2 regions of the Idiomarina sp. PL1-037 genome follow, and region 1 is predicted to be linked to the other one. Evidence: predicted binding sites of a transcription regulator. Region 1 holds the regulator's gene; the other holds the start of a gene.

Region 1 (3,147 bases):
TTTGCTGGGCCCCAACGGCGCAGGCAAAACCACAACCTTCTATATGATTGTCGGTTTGGTTAATAGCGATAAAGGTCAAATTTTACTGGACGACAATGACCTTACCTTGCTGCCAATGCATGAGCGGGCACGCAGAGGTATTGGCTATTTGCCGCAGGAGGCTTCCATTTTTCGGAAGTTAACCGTGCGCGATAATCTGATGGCTATTCTGGAAACTCGTAAAGAACTATCAACCAACGAACGTGAAGAGCAACTTGATGCTTTGCTCGAAGAGTTTCATATTGGGCACATAGCAAACAGTCAGGGCATGAGCCTGTCAGGTGGTGAACGCCGTCGGGTCGAAATTGCCCGTGCCCTGGCAGCGGAACCTACATTTATTTTGCTGGATGAGCCTTTTGCCGGGGTGGATCCCATTTCGGTTATTGATATTAAAAAGATTGTTGAACATTTGAAACAACGTGGTATTGGTGTACTGATTACTGACCACAATGTTCGCGAAACATTGTCTGTTTGTGAACACGCTTATATTGTCAGTCATGGCGAGCTTATTGCAAGCGGCGATGCGGAAAGTATATTATCGAATCAACAGGTTAGAGACGTTTACCTCGGTGAGCAGTTCACCCTATAACGTGATACCGGGACAGTCATTATGAAGCAAAGTCTGCAGCTAAAAATTGGTCAGCAGCTGACCATGACGCCACAACTTCAACAGGCTATCCGCCTGCTGCAGCTTTCCTCGCTCGATCTTCAGTCAGAAATTCAGGATGCGTTAGACAGTAATCCATTGCTGGAGGTTGAAGGTGAAACAAGTAACGACGCCGACCAGTCTGAAACCCGCAACATTGAGGAAAGGGACGACAGTCAGCGGGAAACATCCGACGTTATAAAAACTCAGGAGATGCCTGACGAACTGCCGGTCGACAGCAGTTGGGACGACACCTACTCCAGTCATACCCCTGCCAACGGCGCAGCCTCCTCTGGTAAATCCTTTGACGGCGATTTTGAAGTCTACCAGGGCTCTACCAGCGAATCTCTGCAGGATCACCTACTCTGGCAGATGCAACTTTCTCATTTCTCAGAAGAAGACACCGCCATAGCGGAAGCCATTATCGAGGCCATAGACGACAACGGCTACCTAATGGTCGATGTTGATGAAATTATTGAAGCCGTGCGTCTGCCCGAAGTAGAAGCAGAAGAAGTTTGCATGGTGCTAAAGCGTATTCAGCATTTTGATCCAATTGGTGTCGGCGCTCGCAGTGTCAGTGAGTGCCTTGCCATTCAATTGCGGCAACTGAGCGACGACACTGAATACAAGCAGGTTGCTTTATGCTTAGTGACTGAACATATGGACTTACTCGGCAGTCGCGATTTTCGCACTATTCAGCGTAAACTGAAGTTATCGGAAGACGATTTACGCCAGACTATGCGATTAATTCAACAATTGCATCCGCATCCGGGCGAGCAAGTTGCACAGCAACCTGTTGAATATGTTATTCCTGACGTGGCCGTTACTAAAAAAAATGGTCGCTGGATGGTCGAATTAAACCCCGACAGCGTACCTAAATTAAAAGTGAACGAAGAATACGCCGCCTTAAGTAAAGCGGCAAAGTCAGTAGCCGACAGCCAGTACATAAAGAACCATACGCAAGAAGCTCGCTGGTTCATAAAAAGCCTGGAGAGCAGGAATGATACGCTGCTGAAGGTGGCTAATTGCATAGTACAGCGCCAGCAAGGCTTTTTTGAGCATGGTGAAGAGGCTATGAAGCCCATGGTACTGAACGATGTTGCTGAAACTGTCGATATGCATGAAAGTACGATTTCACGCGTAACGACACAAAAATACTTACACTGCCCAAGTGGTGTATTTGAGTTGAAATATTTTTTCTCAAGCCATGTCAGTACAGAGGGCGGTGGTGAGTGTTCAAGCACGGCAATACGTGCTTTAATTAAGAAGATGGTCGCTGCTGAAAATCGCAGTAAACCATTAAGCGACAGTAAGATTGCTGAACTGATAGCCGAACAGGGTATCCAAGTAGCAAGAAGGACAATTGCGAAGTATCGGGAATCGTTGAACATTCCATCATCGAGCCAACGCAAAAGTCTTTTATAACTTTGTTAACTGCAGAAGGAAGACGTTATGCAAATTAATTTGACCGGTCATCACATCGATATTACCGAAGCTCTGCGTGACTACGTGGACACAAAATTTGCCAAGCTGGAAAGACATTTTGACCATATAACGAATGTTCACGTCATCCTAAACGTTGAAAAAACGATTCAAAAAGCGGAAGCTACGCTGCACGTGAATGGCGGTGAGCTTTTCGCCGATTCAAAGCACGAAGATATGTACGCGGCCATCGACGGTTTAATTAATAAACTGGACCGTCAGGTGATTAAACACAAAGAGAAAATGAAACAACATTAATCCATGCAACTGAGTGAATTGTTAAGCGCCGACTGCACCAAGTGTGCAGTCGAGGGCGCAAGTAAAAAAAGACTACTTGAAACCATTAGTCAAATCGTAGCCCCTAAGCTGTCTGGCATTACCCGTCATGACATTTTTGAGAGCCTGTTAAACCGTGAACGTTTAGGCAGTACGGGAATTGGCTTAGGTATCGCAATTCCTCATGGCCGTTTACCTAATGCAAATCATCCGGTGGCGGTATTATTGACCCTAGACGAACCTATCGAGTTCGATTCTATTGACAACCAGCCTGTCGATATTATCTTCGCGCTTCTGGTGCCGGAGTCAGAGCACGAGAACCATTTACAAACATTGGCCACTGTGGCCAGAAGAATGAATGACAAAGACTGCACCCGCGCACTGCGCCATGCAGATTCTGACAAAGCGTTATATCAATTATTTGTGGGCGAAGGTGAACAGTCGCCATGCAACTGATCATTGTTAGTGGTCGTTCCGGATCAGGTAAGACAATTGCTCTGCGCGTACTGGAAGACTTAGGCTTTTATTGCGTTGATAATTTACCCATAAGCCTGTTGCCAACGCTGGTGCATGCAGTCATCGAGCAATATCAAAAAATAGCCATCAGCATTGATGTCCGCAATTTACCAGAGCATTCTGAAGAATTACTGGATTCTCTGAGCTTTTTGCCCAAAGGCGTTGAACCGGAAATTCTGTTTATTGAC
Region 2 (3,147 bases), 480 kb from region 1:
TATCAATGCATCGCAAAAAGATCTGGATACGACCGCGAATAATATTTCAAACGTTAAAACAACGGGCTTCAAACAGTCTCGGGCAGAATTTGCGGACGTTTATGCCAGCAGCATTTTTAATGCAGGCAATACCAAAGTGGGTGATGGTGTTTTGACATCGTCAGTCGCTCAGCAGTTCAGCCAGGGTACTCTGGACTTCACTGACAACTCGCTGGATATGGCCATTAGTGGTAACGGTTTTTTTGCGACAACAGACGGTCTTGGCTCTCGTGATCTGACTTACACTCGGTCAGGTGCTTTTAAATTGAACGATGATAAGTTCATTGTCGATAACCAAGGGAATTACCTGCAGGGCTATCAGGTTGATCGTAATAGTGGCGTGAATTCATCCGTTGCACTTGCAACGACGCAACCTATCCGAATTCCGGATGTGGCTGGTGCGCCACAGAGTACCGATAATGTATTTACTGCATTTAACGTAGATGCTCGTCGCTCTCCCATTGATGGAACGGCTAATCCCTTTGATCCGGAAACACCAAGTACTTATCACAGTTCAACGTCTGCAACTGTTTATGACTCACTTGGAGAATCCCACACGCTGTCGACGTACTACGTAAAAAGAGACAGTGCATCTAATCAGTGGGATGTTTATGCAACATTCGACGGTGATGAGATTGATTTAGATCCAACCGGGACAGCGACACCGTCTGCAACGAACTCTGTTAATGGGTTTACAGGCCTACAAGTCGAGTTTTTAGGTAATGGTGAACCCAACGTAGCTGCTGGGCAAACAACTTTTGATCCTGGTTCTTTAGATTTATCAGCCAATAATGCTGCAGGTAATCCTTACCTGAACAATGGTGCATCTGCTCAAACTATTCAGTTCAACTTTCAGGATTTGAGCGGCACAACGTCACCGACTCAGTTCGCTTCAGACTTTGAAGTAACTAACCTGGATCAGGACGGTAGCACTGTAGGCCGATTAACTAACGTTGATATCGACAAGTCAGGTTTAATTGCAGCAACTTACTCAAATGGTGATGTTCAGTATTTAGGCCAGGTAGCAGTTGTTCGCTTTGCTAATGAACAAGGCTTAACGCAAATTGGCGGAACTAAATGGCGCGAGAGTATAGACTCTGGAGAACCGCTTTCTGGCGAAGCTAATACTGGAACCTTTGGTGGAATCGAAGCGTCAGCACTTGAAAACTCAAACGTTAACCTGACCAAAGAGTTGGTTGATTTAATTTCAGCCCAGCGTAATTTCCAGGCGAACTCGCGTTCACTTGAAGTGAATAACACCATTAATCAGACCATTCTTCAGATTCGTTAATCGCTTTTATCTGTCGATTAAAAAGACGCCTTTGGGCGTCTTTTTTGTTTTTGGCATGAAATCTGCATTGCTTAACCCAGATGACAAAATTTTGGCTGGAGGTCAGCTATGGACAAGATGCTATGGGTAGCGATGAGCGGCGCGAAAGAAAACATGAACGCTGTCGCTGTTCGTGCCAACAACTTAGCGAACGCCAATACCACGGCGTTTAAAGGCGACTTGCAACAGGCGCGGGCAATGCAGGCCTTTGGTGAAGGTTTGCCGACTCGTGTCTTTTCTATGACGGAAAGCCCCGGGCAAAATTTTGCCAGTGGAGCAATACAAACAACCGGCCGGAACATGGATGTTGCCATTAAAGATCAGGGCTGGATTGCGGTCGACGATGGCACTGGCAATGAACGTTATACCCGCAACGGCAGCCTCGAAGTGGGTACTGATGGCTTGTTAAAAAACTCAACAGGCCAGACGGTACTCGGCAATAACGGCCCCATATTTGTTCCCATGCCCATAGACAACCTGGTAATAGGAGCAAACGGGAATATCTCGATACGCCCGATGGGCGCTCCGGCAAACGCGATGGAAGTGATTGACCGCATTAAATTAGTTAACCCGCCGAACGGCAATATGGAAAAAGGTAACGATGGCCTGTTTAAGTTAAAAGATGACCAGCAAGCCTTAGCCGATGCCAACGTAAAACTTCAAATTGGCGCTTTGGAAGGCAGTAACGTGAACAGTGTCGAAGAAATGACGCACATGATTGCTCTGCAGCGTCAGTATGAAATGAACGTCAAATTAATGAAAACGGCCGATGAGAACGCCCAGCGTTCCGAGTCGCTGATGAGAATGAGCTAAGCTTAGCCCAGGAGAAAGACCATGAACCCAGCATTATGGATAAGTAAAACCGGACTGGATGCGCAGCAGCGCGATATTTCAGTCATTTCCAACAACCTGGCGAACTCCAGCACCATTGGCTTTAAAAAGAGCCGGGCAGTGTTTGAGGACTTGCTTTACCAGAACATTAACCAGCCGGGCGGTCAGTCGGCACAGGACACCGAGTTACCTAATGGTTTGATGCTTGGCGCCGGTACAAAAGTGGTTGCTACGCAAAAAGCGCATACCCAGGGCAATGTTCAGACAACGGACAACTCGTTGGATGTGATGATTGACGGCAAAGGTTTCTTTCAGGTGTTGATGCCAGATGGAAACATTTCTTATACCCGCAATGGTCAGTTTTCTTTAAATGAAGAGGGCGAAATGGTGACCTCGGGTAATGGCTACACTATTGAGCCGGCTATTCAAATACCTGACGACGCTATGTCGGTCAGTATTTCACAAGAAGGCGAGGTTACTGTCACGCAGCCTGGCAACGCCGATAACGTGGTGGTTGGGCAGCTTAACCTGGTGAACTTTATTAACCCGGCCGGCTTACAGCCTATGGGGCAGAACCTTTATAAAGAAACCGCTGTAAGTGGTGCACCTTTAGAGGCGGTTCCCGGCGTTGACGGAATGGGTAACACCATTCAGGGCGCCCTGGAAACCTCGAATGTGAATGTAACTGAAGAGCTAGTGAACTTAATTGAGAGCCAGCGTGGTTACGAGATGAACTCTAAAGTGATTTCATCTGTGGATCAGATGCTGAGTTACATTAATCAGCAGCTTTAATTGTTGTCGTCATTAAATAACAACGGGTGATTCTATGCGTTTTTTACTTTTTTCTTTAACGGCACTGGTTTTGGCTGGCTGTGCGCAAACGCCGCATAAACCCATGCCGGATGACCCATATTACGCACCCGTGTTACCGGAAGAACGTGCTCAGC

Evidence for each region. Region 1 encodes sigma-54, which starts transcription at its own class of promoters, with help from an activator protein. Its sites were predicted from a motif close to GTTGGCACGNNNNTNGNNT; they were not measured.
Region 2: the regulator sigma-54 is predicted to act here: its motif matches at 1,380-1,398, upstream of U0358_RS04155 (flagellar basal body rod protein FlgF).

Annotation. Positions count from the first base shown of each region.
Region 1 is NZ_CP139873.1:439,846-442,992, reverse strand. Features, by position in the region: gene lptB (LPS export ABC transporter ATP-binding protein) at 1-628, shown strand, start outside; gene U0358_RS02090 (RNA polymerase factor sigma-54) at 650-2,110, shown strand; gene hpf (ribosome hibernation promoting factor) at 2,138-2,425, shown strand; gene ptsN (PTS IIA-like nitrogen regulatory protein PtsN) at 2,429-2,899, shown strand; gene rapZ (RNase adapter RapZ) at 2,890-3,147, shown strand, end outside.
Region 2 is NZ_CP139873.1:919,028-922,174, forward strand. Features, by position in the region: gene flgE (flagellar hook protein FlgE) at 1-1,330, shown strand, start outside; gene U0358_RS04155 (flagellar basal body rod protein FlgF) at 1,439-2,182, shown strand; gene flgG (flagellar basal-body rod protein FlgG) at 2,204-2,992, shown strand; gene flgH (flagellar basal body L-ring protein FlgH) at 3,027-3,147, shown strand, end outside.